Linked DNA regions of Methanothermobacter thermautotrophicus. The protein of the gene in region 2 binds, or shares a complex with, the protein of the main gene of each other region. Links are inferred from orthologs where the notes say so. Each region holds a gene or a part of one and is shown on either strand. Other genes may lie near its edges.

Evidence for each region. Proteins that work in one complex are often made in the same cells at the same time.
Region 1: the proteins of rpl12p (region 2) and tuf are in contact, whole or in part, in a crystal structure (PDB 3WY9), measured with the Pyrococcus horikoshii proteins. The link is inferred for Methanothermobacter thermautotrophicus from one-to-one orthologs. Residues at the interface, in WP_010886059.1 of Pyrococcus horikoshii: Glu96, Glu97, Leu100, Leu103, Ser104, Ala105, Leu106, Phe107, Gly108; in WP_010885563.1 of Pyrococcus horikoshii: Lys125, Glu126, Phe129, Arg132, Thr133, Lys165, Leu166, Thr169, Lys324, Gln326, Leu359, Ala360, Ile369, Glu372, Ile384, Ile422, Ser423, Gln425.
Region 3: the proteins of rpl12p (region 2) and DNK57_RS05870 are in contact, whole or in part, in a crystal structure (PDB 5H7L), measured with the Pyrococcus horikoshii proteins. The link is inferred for Methanothermobacter thermautotrophicus from one-to-one orthologs. Residues at the interface, in WP_010886059.1 of Pyrococcus horikoshii: Leu100, Ala101, Gly102, Leu103, Ser104, Ala105, Leu106, Phe107, Gly108; in WP_048053510.1 of Pyrococcus horikoshii: Pro161, Met164, Met165, Phe168, Ser169, Ile172, Val195, Glu196, Phe202, Leu211, Ser212, Val213, Met216, Lys222, Phe223, Asn224.

What each region holds. Positions count from the first base shown.
Region 1 is NZ_QKOF01000006.1:279,116-282,103, forward strand. It holds tuf (translation elongation factor EF-1 subunit alpha), read right to left. Parts: upstream 2,122-2,988; coding sequence 880-2,121; downstream 1-879. Other genes in the region: mtrA (tetrahydromethanopterin S-methyltransferase subunit A), read left to right, coding at 1-184; rpsJ (30S ribosomal protein S10), read right to left, coding at 537-845; DNK57_RS05870 (elongation factor EF-2), read right to left, coding at 2,235-2,988. UniProt on the Methanocaldococcus jannaschii protein: GTP hydrolase that promotes the GTP-dependent binding of aminoacyl-tRNA to the A-site of ribosomes during protein biosynthesis.
Region 2 is NZ_QKOF01000005.1:59,275-67,543, forward strand. The notes cover bases 1,443-4,419. They hold rpl12p (50S ribosomal protein P1), read right to left. Parts: upstream 3,097-4,419; coding sequence 2,788-3,096; downstream 1,443-2,787. Other genes in these bases: alaS (alanine--tRNA ligase), read right to left, coding at 1,443-2,699; DNK57_RS02850 (50S ribosomal protein L10), read right to left, coding at 3,150-4,157; DNK57_RS02855 (50S ribosomal protein L1), read right to left, coding at 4,158-4,419. In the rest of the region: more of alaS, read right to left, coding at 12-1,442; more of DNK57_RS02855, read right to left, coding at 4,420-4,796; DNK57_RS02860 (50S ribosomal protein L11), read right to left, coding at 4,874-5,356; DNK57_RS02865 (transcription elongation factor Spt5), read right to left, coding at 5,356-5,835; DNK57_RS02870 (protein translocase SEC61 complex subunit gamma), read right to left, coding at 5,892-6,071; cell division protein FtsZ, read right to left, coding at 6,195-7,340; DNK57_RS02880 (pyruvate kinase alpha/beta domain-containing protein), read right to left, coding at 7,572-8,132. UniProt on the Methanocaldococcus jannaschii protein: Forms part of the ribosomal stalk, playing a central role in the interaction of the ribosome with GTP-bound translation factors.
Region 3 is NZ_QKOF01000006.1:280,947-283,862, reverse strand. It holds DNK57_RS05870 (elongation factor EF-2), read left to right. Parts: upstream 1-320; coding sequence 321-2,513; downstream 2,514-2,916. Other genes in the region: tuf (translation elongation factor EF-1 subunit alpha), read left to right, coding at 2,627-2,916; rpsG (30S ribosomal protein S7), read left to right, coding at 1-303. UniProt on the Methanocaldococcus jannaschii protein: Catalyzes the GTP-dependent ribosomal translocation step during translation elongation.

The sequences.
Region 1 (2,988 bases), on a different replicon or contig from region 2:
GGAGGCCATAGAGAGGTTCAGGAGACAGGTTGAACTTGTGGACATGGTTGATGTTGAGGATCCATCCATGATAACTGCAAGGATAGAGGACTGTGTGGTTCATGACGCTGGTGCGATGGAAGAGGAACCCCTCGTTTTAAAGTTTCCGGAAATTAAAAAAGGGGATTCAGAAGAAAACACCTGATTATTTATTTTTAAGGGTCCTGACCGCCACCCAGAGGCGGTCACTTCCTCCTATTTTCCACGCCGGGACTGGGATTTGAACCCAGGAGGAGCAGAGCTCCACAAGATTTCCAGTCTTGCGCCTTACCTGGCTAGGCTATCCCGGCAGAACAGTTATGATTTTAATTCAGAAAAAAGTTTTTTAAGCGCCGGGACTGGGATTTGAACCCAGGCGGAGAGAATCTCCACGGGATCTCAAGTCCCGCGCCTTACCTGGCTAGGCTATCCCGGCAGTGTCAGATAAAAGAGATTGATAAACTCTTATTTATATAGTTTTTGGTGGGTGAATTTAGTTAGAGGGGTTTGCACCCCAGTTAACTTTTGAGTTCGATTTCGATGCTGACATTGTCAGGCACGTTGACCTTCATGACCTGACGCATGGCCCTTTCATCGGCCTCTATACCCACAAGCCTCTTGTGGATCCTCATCTCCCATTTCTCCCAGGTTGCGGTTCCCTCACCATCAGGGGATTTCCTTGTTGGAACCACGAGCCTCTTGGTTGGGAGGGGTATTGGGCCTGACATGTCCACGCCTGTCCTCTCAGCAATCTTCTTGAGCTGGTCACAGACGTATGCCAGTTTTTCAGGGTCTGTCCCTGTCAGTTTAATCCTTGCTTTGTGCATTTAAATCCTCCTGTAAAAAAGGGAAGAGGTGGGTTTATTTTGCTGGTACGAGGTCTATGCACATTCCAGCAGCCACTGTCTGTCCCATGTCCCTTATGGCGAATCTTCCCATGTGTGGGATGTCCTTTATCTTCTCGATGACCAGTGGCTTGGTTGGTTTGACCTTCACAACAGCAGCGTTACCTGTTTTCAGGAAGTCAGGGTTTTCCTCTTCCACCTGACCTGTTGCAGGGTTCATCTTCTGCACCAGTTCAAGGAAGGTACAGGCAACCTGTGCTGTGTGACAGTGGAATACAGGTGTGTAACCCACTGTTATGACACCTGGGTGCTGGAGAACAACGATCTGTGCCGTGAACTCCTTGGCAACCTTTGGCGGGTTGTCCAGGTGTCCTGCGACGTCTCCCCTTCTGATGTCGTTTTTACCGACACCCCTGACGTTGAAACCTATGTTGTCACCAGGTTCGGCCTGTTCGATCATCTCATGGTGCATTTCGATGGATTTGACCTCTCCACTTACACCTGCAGGTTCGAATATGACATTTTCACCCTTCTTGAGGACACCTGTCTCTACACGTCCCACTGGGACGGTACCGACACCTGTGATGGAGTAGACGTCCTGTATAGGGATCCTCAGTGGAAGGTCCACAGGCTTTTCGGGTGCTTCAAGGTCGTCAAGGGCTTCAACGAGTGTTTTACCCTTGTACCATGGGGTGTTTTCGCTCTTTGATGTTATGTTGTCCCCTTCAAAGGCGGAGAGTGGGATGAATTCAACGTCGCTTGGCTTGTAACCCACTGTTTTGATTAGGGCTGCAACCTCATCCTTGAGGGCGTTGAATTTCTCTTCGTCGTAGTTGACGAGGTCCATCTTGTTGATGGCGACTATGAGCTGGTTTATACCCAGTGTCCTTGATAGGAACACGTGTTCCTTGGTCTGGGGCATTACACCGTCGTCCACTGCAACTACTAGGACTGCTGCGTCTGCCTGGGACGCACCTGTGATCATGTTCTTAACGAAGTCACGGTGTCCGGGGCAGTCCACGATTGTGAACTCGTACTTGTCTGTTTCGAATTTGGCGTGTGCAAGGTCGATTGTAACTCCTCTTTCCCTTTCCTCGGAGAGCCTGTCCATGACAAACCTGAACTTGTCTTCACCGTCAGCTAACTGCTGTTCGGCGATTGCTCCGGCCTGCAGGAGCAGGTGTCCCACTAGTGTGGATTTTCCGTGGTCTACGTGTCCAATAAACGCCAGGTTCATGTGTTCTTTTTCTTTAGCCATAATATACCTCCATATATGATGGTTTAGCCTGATTTTTTAGATCCAGCAAATGGGCATGCTGTTTGTCTAAGGTAATTTCCTATATTCTTTTTAATTATATAAGTTTAATGGGATTAACCCAGGTAGTGGTCTGCCCTGTAGGGTTCAGGACTCAGACCCTTCCTGGTCCTTACCTCCCTTATTATGGTGTGCTGCAGTTCGTTTGGAAGTCTCTCGAATCCAGCGTTCTCTGTTGACCAGAGACATCGTCCCTCGGTGGCTGACCTGATATCGCCTGCGAATCCAAACATCTCCGCCACTGGTACAGTGGATTCAACGGTTACCATGTCACCCTCCTGGGTCATGTTGACGATCTGTCCACGCCTGTTCTGTATCTCACGTGTCGCGCTTCCCATGTAATCCTGTGGCACGTTGATGAATACCTTCTGTATGGGTTCAAGGAGCACTGGCTCTGCAGACATCATGGCACCGAATATACCCTTCCTTATGGCTGGAAGGACCTGTGCGGGACCCCTGTGGACAGCGTCCTCGTGGATCTTGGCGTCCATGAGTTTTATCTTAACCCCCATGACCTTCTCCTTGGCCAGTGGGCCGTTGTCCATTGCACTCTCAAATCCGTCCATGAGGAGCTCCTTGATCTCGTCGAGGTACTGGATACCACGGGTCATGTTGATGAAGATGTTCTTCTCATAGACATCCCAGACCCTTCTGGCTTCCTCCTTATCCATACCTGCCTCTATGAAGTTCTTGGCCATCTCCTTACCCTTTACACGACCTTCTTTTATCTTACCTTCCTGTATAGCTTGCATCACTGATTCTTCAACTGGTTCAATTTCTATGTAGAAGCGGTTGTGTTTGTTGGGTGAT
Region 2 (8,269 bases):
AGAGGATGCCTTCATATTCTAAGGGCTGCTCTAGCCTCATCAAGGGCATCATCAAGCTTCTCAGTTCCGGGGCCTGCTCCCTGTGCAAGGTGAGGTCTGCCTCCACCTCCACCTCCAAGCAAAGCTGCAGCCTTTGATATGACCTCGTTGATCCTCAAACCAGCCTTTACGGCATCTTCAGAGGCTGCTCCAACGATTTTACCCTCATGGTTCGCTAGTACCACTGCGTCGACTGTGGCTGATAGTTCAAGGGCCATGTTCTTCATCTCATCCATATCAGCGTCAACGGTGTCGATTATCACTGTGAGGTTATTGATCTTCTCAGCCCTGTCCTTCATCTCAAGGATCTTTAGTGACGCGACCTCCTCCTTGAGGCGGGAGACCTCATTTCTGAGGGCCTTCCACTCCCTGAAGAACCTTTCACATGTCCCTGGGAGCTGTGATGGGGTGACCTTGAATATGTCCGAGCTTTCCCTCAGTATGTCCCCTGCCTTCTGCATGAGCTCTATGGCCGCTGACCCTGCAGAGAACTCTATCCTCTCCACTCCGTCCTGTATGCGTTCTGTTCGGTTTATCCTGATGAGTCCAATGTCTCCTGTTCTGTGGACATGGGTGCCTGCACAGGCCTGGACATCTATGCCTGGAATCTCAACGACCCTTATCCTTGAGCCAGGTACAACTCCGCCCTGGTAGAGTATGAATCCATACTTCCTCTCTGCAAGGTCCCGGTCCATCCACCTGACATGGAGGGGTACGTTCATCATGACATACTCATTTGCGAGTCTCTCTATCTCCTGGAGCTCTTCCAGTTTTATTCTTCTGTAGTGTGACAGGTCTATGCGTGAACTTTTAACTCCCTTCTGGGCCCCCGCCTGCCATATGTGATCTCCCAGGACCTTTCTTGCCGCTGAAACTATGAGGTGGGTTGCTGTGTGGTTCCTTGTGAGCTGAAGCCTTCTATCGGAATCAATAAAGCCTCTGATGGTTGTTCCTGGTTCGATGCAGATTTCATCGTCTGTCCTGTGAACAACGACGTCCCCTATCTTCTCTGCATGTTTTATCCTGACCTTGCAGCCTTCAGCTGTGATGTATCCTGTATCTGATGGCTGACCGCCCCCCTCAGGATAGAAGAGTGTGCGGTCGAGTATTATGCCATTCTCATGTATGCCTATGACCTCTGCCTGGAATTCCAGTTCATCGGGTTTCCTGTAGAATAGGAGTTCAGTTGCAGGGTAGTCAAGGTGTACGTCCTCCCCGGGCATGTCGGCTTCGGTTTCATTCCTCTCTGCTACGAGGGTGTAGAAGTTGTCTGGAATTTTAACCTTGAATCCGGATTCCTCTGCCATCTCCTTGATGGTCTCGGGTGGGATTCCGTGGGAGTCATACAGTTTTATGAGGGTCTCCAGGGGCATCTCTGCTTTTCCATCCCTTTTAAGGTATTTTATTGTTTTCTCGACAATCCTGCGACCCTTCTTCACTGTCCTTGCATAGCGGTGTTCCTCGAGGTCTATGATATTCAGTATGTGCTCATGATGACCCCTTATCTCAGGGTAGTGGCCCTCAAGGAACTCCACCTGGATGTTCATTATATCCTTAAGGGACTCCTTCATGCCAAGGTCCTTCATGAGCCTAAGGGTCCTCCTGATTATGAGCCTTGCAAGGTATCCCTCCTTCACGTTTGATGGTATCACCCCATCTGCAAGCATGAATGCCAGGCACCGGGTATGGTCTGCTATGGCATAAACCGATTCCATTGGGGAGGCTGCACGTTCCAGTTCCTCCACAGAGATACCAAGTTTATCCGCTACCCTCTTCCTGAGTTCCCTTAAATCGGCGTAGGTCTCTATGTCCATCATCCCTGCAACCCTGGCATTCTCTGCAAGTATCTCCTCATCGATTTCCACACCTGTCAGCTGGAGCAGTTTCTCAATTACCGGGCCAAAGCAGGCATCGTAGGCTGTTGGTGTCCCCTGTGATATCCAGGCGAACCTTTCAAGTCCATAGCCTGTGTCAACTATCTTGAGGGGGATCTCCTCCCTGCCACCATCAGGGAGAGTCCGGTACTGTATGAAGACAAGGGTTGCAAGTTCAACACCCCTGACGCATACCTCATAGCAGGGCCCCTCGTTTCCACCCCCCTGCCACCATGACTCTATGAATGTTATCTCAGATGGATCAATTCCTATGTGTGTTAAAAAGTCATGACAGTACTTTATTGTCTCCTCTTCCCAGTAGACAGTGTTATCCTCAGAATTGAATGCGTGATGACCCCCCATTGTGAAGCATGTGAGGTGTCTTCCTGTTCTTCCAACATTATCAACATCGTTGAGTCTTATTGATGGCTGCGCAACCACCAGGGGGTTTGCGGGGGGTTTCACCAGGCCAGATGTGACCCATGGCTGGAAGTTGTATATGGATGCGCCCACCAGGAATACATCGTCCCGCCAGCGTTTTGCAAGTACAGGGTACCTCCTGATGGGTTCATGACCCCTTTCAGCGAAGAACTCCATGAACTCATCCTGTATCTCATAGAGGTCATAGCTCCTATCTGTGGCGGGGTTTCCTATGAATCCGTATTCGTCACAGGGGGCGTCTCCACATGTTTCGCGTTCCTTCATAGACCAGAAGATGTTTCCACAGGACCTGCATTCATATTTTCTGTATCCAAGTTTTTCAAGCTGACGGGACATGGTAATCATTGAAAACAGTTTTTATAAATAGAATAAGAATTAAGAAAAATAAATTTTTTGCCATTAAACACTGGAAGAGAAAAAAATAGGGAGGAGTTTAACCGAAGAGTGCGCCGAGACCGGCAGCTGCTTCCTCTTCAGCTTCCTCTTCTTCTTCCTCTTCTTCCTCAGCTTCTTCTTCAGCCTCTTCGGCTGCTGCTGGTGCTGCTGCCGCTGCTGGTGCTGCGGCTACAGCTGTTGTTTCCATTGCCTCTTCGATGTCAACGTCTTCAAGGGCTGCTATGAGAGCCTTGACCCTTGCATCGTCCACTTCAGCGCCTGCTGCTTCAAGGACGCCTTTAACGTTTTCTTCGTTGATTTCCTTACCTGTTGTATGCAGTAACATTGCTGCGTATATGTATTCCATATGATCACCTCAAATTTTATTTTTTAATGGGTTAACTGTTGCCAGTAAAGTGTTTATCCGAAGAGTGCGCCGAGACCGGCAGCTGCATCCTCTTCTTCCTCTTCTTCCTCTTCAGCTTCTTCTTCAACCTCTTCCTCTTTTTCTTCAGGGGCTGGTGCTGCTGCCCTTGAAGACAACTTCTCCTTCAGTTCATCATCAACTGCCTCATCATTAACCTCTGCAGCTGCAGCGGCCAGTGCAAGCATCTGTGCATAGGCCTTTGCAAGCAGGAGGTCAGTTGTTTCTGATGTGAGTATTGATGCATTGTATGCAAGGTTGAATGACTTTGAAGCTGCCTTCTGGATGATGGCAGGCATTGTCTCCCTGGTGTATATAACCGCGTTGACGGAGAGGTTAAATGCCTGTGAAAATGCCTTCTGGATATCAGACAGGGTCTTCTCTTCATCGATGGTTAATACATCTGCAGTGTATATTGTCTGGTTTTCATATGCTGCTCTGAGGTCTATTCCCACCTCAAGTGGCTGTATATCAAGTCTTGTTAATATTCCGGCCACCTTGGGTGGTATCTCCTCCCCTGCCTTCACAACGACGTGGTCATTTGAAACCACGATCTTGCCCTTCTCGATCTTGGCAGGGATACCTATCTGCTGCAGTTCACCCAGTATTGGACCTGGTGCAAATCCGGTATCCCCCTTGGGGACAACTATGTCAGCCGGGGCGATGGCCCCTGGTTTGGCTGGAGCAGGAGTTTTACTGTCCTCAAGGATCTTGAAGAGCTTAAATGGATTCATATCTGTGAATATAAGTGCAGGCTGCCCCTCCATGTATTCAGAGAGTGAATCAACGTTTTCAAGTTCTCTGCCAGCTTTCTCAAGGGCAAGGCTGATCAGGGTCTTCTTGGACATTCTGATGAGTGCACTGTCACGGAGTGTCTGGCGCATCTTCTGGAGCTGCCTTGCAGGTATGTCTGCAAGGTTGGCTATACCAACCACTTCATGACCTTTGATGAGGTCATGGAGCTCCTGAACCTCTTTCTTCTTCCATTCAGCCACGTGAGCCATTTAAATCACCCTCACTACCGGGCCCATGGTTGTCTTAACGTACATGGACTTTAACTGGTTTCTTCCCTTCTCAAGTTTGCGGTCAATTGTCTGAAGAACCGCCTCTATGTTCTCGGCGAGCTTCTCATCGTCCATGTCCTCGGTACCAACCACGGTATGAACCACTGGCTGGTCCTTGATTCTGACCTTAACAGTGTCCCTGAGTTTCTTCAGGATGGGCTCCGGGTTTATTGTTGCTGGCACTGGTTTGGGCATCTTCTTTCTGGGTCCGAGAACGGGTCCCAGGAATCGACCCACCAGGGGCATCATGTCTGCCTGAGCCACAAAGAATTCATACTGGTTGGCAAGTTTCTTTGCTTCCTTACGGTTTTTGCCAAGTTCTTCAAGTTCATCCTTGGTTATCACAAGGTCGGCCCCTGCATTTTTAGCCTGGAGGGCCAGTTCCCCATCGGCTATCACGGCAATCTTTACATCCTTACCGCGGCCGTTGGGTAGAGAAACTTCCTCGTCAAACCTGTTCTCTGGTTTATTGACGTCAAGGTCCTTGATGTTAAGAATAACATCCATGGACTGTGTGAAGTTTCTCGGCCTTGAAAGTTCCTTGGCCTTCTTCACCGCTTCCATTATCTCTTGTTGCATTCTGAATCCTCCATGAACTTCAAAAAATAAGTTCATATAATGGGGTTAGTTATGTGGTTTTCAAGATTTATAAATTTTTATGATGTGAGGAGGTCATCATAGGCTCCCTGGTCAACCTCCCTCTGAACCTCACGGGGGTCCTTACCATTCACTGTTATGCCCATGCTGACACAGGTGCCCATGATCTCCTTGACTGCACGTTTGTAGTCATTTGATAGCAGTGCATCGAATTTCATCCTGGCAATCTTCAGCACCTGTTCCATTGAGATGTCTGCTATCTTATCCATCCCAGGGTCCTGGGACCCCTTCTCCAGCTTGAGTTCATCCATGATGAGGGCGGTTGTTGGAGGAGTACCCACTTCAACCTCAAATTCCCTTGTATCCGTGTCCACTATGATCTTCACAGGGACCTTCATCCCCTCAAAGTCAGCTGTCTTGCGGTTTATCTCCTCAACTACCTGCATCATGTTAATTCCAAGCGGACCAATCGCAGGACCCAGAGGTGGTCCTGGAGTGGCTTTTCCACCATCAATAAGAATTTCAACGGTTTCTTTAGCCATTAATCAGCCTCCTTTTGTATTATTCTAATCTGATCACCTTTAACAGTTACTGGAATGGGCACGGCCGCCTCTATGAGTTCAAGTACAACTTCCTCCCTTGACTCATCTATGCGGATAACCTTTGCCCTTTCGCCCTTAAAGGGTCCGGATATGAGTTCAACAATGCTTCCCTTCTTAATGGATGATATGATGGGTTCTGGCTTGAGGAACCTTTTAACCTCTTCAAAGTCTATCTCGGCCTCACCCTCTGTTTTACTTTCAACTACACCCCTGAGGTGGGGCACCCTTATTGCAGGGTTTCTCATGTCAATCTTTGATGAGGACTCAACCAGGATGTATCCCCTCAGTGATTCAGGGACAAGAATAGCGTTTATCTCTATACCACTATCCCTCACCTTCCTTGCAAGCATCCTGGCCACATTTTTCTCCTGACCCACGGAGGTCTTAAGGGCATAGATGGAATTTTTACTATCTTCCATTAAGAACACAACCTCATATATATAATTCACTGTACAACCTTTAACCCACCCTGATGCTAGCCCCCCAGGAGCTGGGCGATTATGCTTATTATGAATCCTATGACACCTATTATTATTATACCTATACCGGTTACCTTTGACACGTTGAGGTATTCCTCACGGCTAGGTTTCTTTGAAACCTTCAATACTCTCTTTGACTGTTTTATAAAATTTAAAATAGACTCCCTGTATTTCATGGTTTATCCCCGCTATTACTATGGGTTAAAAAACAAGGGCTATGATCAAGGATGAGTGATGGAGTAATCTATAATTCAAGATTTATAAATGTTTTCCTTAAGGTGGGGGTGTGTGGAAGAATATCAGAATACTCCATCTATAAATTCTTCCAGGACAGACTCATCAACGGAGCCCCTTTCACGCTGTTTTTCATCCATGAACTCCTTCTCTGCAGATCCATGGGCCCCATAGATGTAGGGTGATCTTACACCTGCAACGACGATTGTTGTCCGTATGACGTTCTGAAGGTCATCCTGAATCTGGGCACCCCATATTATGTTTGCATCCGGATCAAGTTCCTCGGCAACAACCTCCACGATCCTTTCAGCCTCCTGGAGGGTGAGGTCTGAACTTCCAGATATGTTTATAAGGGCTCCTCTTGCATTGGATATGTCCAGATCCAGCAGTGGACTGTTAAGGGCCTCATAAACTGATTCAAGGGCCCTGTCACCGGATTCTGCCTCACCCATTCCAATCATTGCCATTCCTGAACCCTTCATTATGCTTCTAACGTCAGCAAAGTCAAGGCTAACGAGGCCGGGTTTGGTTATGAGTTCAGTTATGCCCTTAACTGCCCTTCCAAGGATCTCGTCTGCAACCATGAAGGCCTTATTCAGGGGCAGATTGGGTGCGACCTCAAGGAGCTTGTCATTGGGTATGACGATGACGGTATCTGCGGCGTTCTGGAGTTTCTCAAGTCCCCTCTCAGCATTCTCCCTCCTCTTAAGACCCTCTGCACTGAAGGGCATGGTTGCAACGGCTATCGTGAGGGCGCCCGCCTTCTTGGCGAGTTTGGATATCACGGGCGCTGATCCTGTCCCTGTACCACCCCCAAGGCCACAGGTTACAAAGACCATATCAGCCCCTTCAAGTTCCCTGCGGATATCATCCTCACTTTCCTCTGCACATTCCTCTCCCACTTCAGGGACACCGCCTGCACCGAGACCACCACATACATTCCTGCCTATGAGAAGCTTCCGGTCAGCTACCGAGTAGAAGAGGTCCTGGGCATCCGTGTTAACGGCTATGGTCTCAGCACCCTCAACTCCAATCTCACTGAGCCTTGTTACGGTGTTGTTACCTGCTCCGCCGGTCCCAACAACGTATATCTTGGCCCTGCTATTTTCGATTATTTCCTGGAGTTCCCTGTCAATTTCTGAATTCATTGAGGTGGAAGACGGCTTTTCCCTTTTCTCAGATTCCTTTATGGCATCGTTAATGAATTTCAATTACTACCCCCACACTTATCTATGAAATATGTTATTGTGCTAAGACATATTTAAAAGCAACGGTTAATATGGCACCAATGGGGCCATGGCTCACATTCAAAATTAAAAATCAGTTTCTGTGACCTCTGAAAATACCGGGTCAAAGTTGGGGCAAAATAAAATTATTGATGGCCCGCGTGGCCATGAATAGCATGAATCTGGGTGGGACCATCATGAGCTGTCATGAGACAGTTATGGTCTGGGCATTGCAATTACCTCATGGATCCGGAGGTCAAATACACTGTTCATGTGGGCGGGTGTGAGTACAACGGCTGTGTCAGCACCCCAGGCGGTTCCACCTATGGCTATAACCTCCTCATCAACGGGGATGAGTCCAGCGTCTGCGGCCATTATGGCTATCTCTACACATACCTTGAATCCCTGGGAGACCATCCTCAGGGTTTCGGCCATCACCTCCACGGGCGTGACGCCCCCAAACCTGTTTGATATCCCCCTTCCAACACCACTGAGGGCATGTGAACCAGCATAGACCTTCACACCCCTCTCGATGAGGTCATCCCTTGCATCAGCCTCCAGTTCAAGCTTTCCCTTCTCCCTGAAACCTGCATGGTGGGTTACAGATACAATGTTGCCCTCAACCATTTCAGATAACATGAGGGCCGTCTCGCCTGAAACCGATGCCACAACAAAATCCCTGATTCCAAGCTGGTCAGCCCTCTCCCTTACAAGTTCAAGGACCCTCTCAGTGTTTTCCTTACCTGGTTCCTCAAAGTAACATATCTTCTTCTCCATGACTAACACCTACTTATATATACCTTGATCTCAAATTATATTTGGATATATCATGCAAGTATAGGAAAAATTTTTATAAAGGTAGTAAACATATGAATCCCAATTAATATGATCCCGTGTTATTTCTGACTCAAAGC
Region 3 (2,916 bases), on a different replicon or contig from region 2:
AAGGAGAACCCTGTCCAGGTCCTTGTCAAGGCCGTTGAAAACACCTCACCCAGGGAGGAGACCACAAGGATCAAGTACGGTGGTATAGGTTACCAGGTCGCAGTTGACATCTCCCCCCAGAGGAGGGTGGACCTCTCACTGGGATTCATAACCAAGGGCGCAATGCAGGCAGCATTCAAGAACAAGAAGTCCATAGAGGAGTGCCTTGCGAATGAGATAATGCTGGCTGCAGAGTACGACACAAGAAGCTTCGCGATTCAGAAGAAGGAAGAGAAAGAAAGGATAGCCAGATCCGCACATTAAACTTACAGGTGGTTTTAGTGAGCAGACGTGCAAAAATGATTAGTAAGATTAAGGAGCTCATGTACCAGCCAGAGTACATCCGTAACATCGGTATAGTGGCACACATTGACCACGGGAAAACAACACTCTCCGACAACCTCCTGGCTGGTGCTGGGATGATCTCCGCTGAACTGGCAGGGGATCAGCGCTTCCTTGACTTCGACGAACAGGAACAGGCAAGGGGTATCACCATTGACGCTGCGAACGTCTCAATGGTCCACTCCTACGAGGGAAATGAATACCTCATAAACCTCATCGACACACCAGGTCACGTTGACTTCGGGGGTGACGTTACAAGGGCCATGAGGGCCGTTGACGGTGCAGTTGTTGTTGTATGTGCCGTTGAGGGCATAATGCCCCAGACAGAAACCGTGCTAAGGCAGGCCCTCAAGGAAAACGTGAGACCCGTCCTCTTCATAAACAAGGTTGACAGGCTCATAAACGAACTTAAACTTGACGCCAGTGAGCTCCAGGAGAGGTTCGTGAAGATCATAGCAAATGCAAACAAACTCATCAAGAACATGGCCCCTGAGGAGTTCAGGGACAAATGGCAGGTCCGTGTTGAGGATGGGAGTGTCGCCTTCGGTTCAGCCTACCACAACTGGGCGATAAACGTCCCCATAATGCAGGAGACAGGCATAAACTTCAACGACATCTACGAGTACTGTAAGGGGGACAACCAGAAGGAACTTGCCCAGAAGGTGCCGCTACACCAGGTCCTTCTTGGAATGGTTGTTGAACACCTGCCAAGCCCCGCCGATTCCCAGGCATACAGGGTCCCAATAATATGGTCCGGGGACCTTGAAAGCGAAGAGGGACAGGCCATGCTAAAAACAGACCCTGAAGGCCCCCTTGCAGTGATGGTAACCGATGTGAGTATAGACAAACACGCCGGGGAAGTCGCCACGGGACGTGTCTATGGTGGAACAATAGAGAAGGGAAGCGAGGTCTTCCTTGTGGGTTCCCACAGCAAGGCACGTGTACAGCAGGTCGGTGTCTACATGGGACCAGAGAGGGTTAACACCGACAAGGTCCCTGCAGGTAACATCGTGGCCATAACAGGTGCCAAGAATGCAGTTGCAGGTGAAACAATCTGCGACACCGGCAGGAAGATAAAGGCCTTTGAGGGCCTTGAACACATCTCCGAACCAGTGGTTACAGTTGCAGTTGAGGCCAAGAACACCAAGGACCTTCCAAAGCTCATAGAGGTACTCAGGCAGGTCGGTAAGGAGGACCCAACCGTAAGGGTTGAAATAAACGAGGAGACCGGTGAACACCTCATCTCAGGTATGGGTGAACTCCACCTTGAGATCATAGCCTACAGGATCAACGAGAAGGGTGTTGAGATAGAGACATCAGAACCGATAGTCGTCTACAGGGAGACCGTTGCAGGTACCGCAGGACCCGTTGAGGGTAAATCACCCAACAAACACAACCGCTTCTACATAGAAATTGAACCAGTTGAAGAATCAGTGATGCAAGCTATACAGGAAGGTAAGATAAAAGAAGGTCGTGTAAAGGGTAAGGAGATGGCCAAGAACTTCATAGAGGCAGGTATGGATAAGGAGGAAGCCAGAAGGGTCTGGGATGTCTATGAGAAGAACATCTTCATCAACATGACCCGTGGTATCCAGTACCTCGACGAGATCAAGGAGCTCCTCATGGACGGATTTGAGAGTGCAATGGACAACGGCCCACTGGCCAAGGAGAAGGTCATGGGGGTTAAGATAAAACTCATGGACGCCAAGATCCACGAGGACGCTGTCCACAGGGGTCCCGCACAGGTCCTTCCAGCCATAAGGAAGGGTATATTCGGTGCCATGATGTCTGCAGAGCCAGTGCTCCTTGAACCCATACAGAAGGTATTCATCAACGTGCCACAGGATTACATGGGAAGCGCGACACGTGAGATACAGAACAGGCGTGGACAGATCGTCAACATGACCCAGGAGGGTGACATGGTAACCGTTGAATCCACTGTACCAGTGGCGGAGATGTTTGGATTCGCAGGCGATATCAGGTCAGCCACCGAGGGACGATGTCTCTGGTCAACAGAGAACGCTGGATTCGAGAGACTTCCAAACGAACTGCAGCACACCATAATAAGGGAGGTAAGGACCAGGAAGGGTCTGAGTCCTGAACCCTACAGGGCAGACCACTACCTGGGTTAATCCCATTAAACTTATATAATTAAAAAGAATATAGGAAATTACCTTAGACAAACAGCATGCCCATTTGCTGGATCTAAAAAATCAGGCTAAACCATCATATATGGAGGTATATTATGGCTAAAGAAAAAGAACACATGAACCTGGCGTTTATTGGACACGTAGACCACGGAAAATCCACACTAGTGGGACACCTGCTCCTGCAGGCCGGAGCAATCGCCGAACAGCAGTTAGCTGACGGTGAAGACAAGTTCAGGTTTGTCATGGACAGGCTCTCCGAGGAAAGGGAAAGAGGAGTTACAATCGACCTTGCACACGCCAAATTCGAAACAGACAAGTACGAGTTCACAATCGTGGACTGCCCCGGACACCGTGACTTCGTTAAGAACATGATCACAGGTGCGTC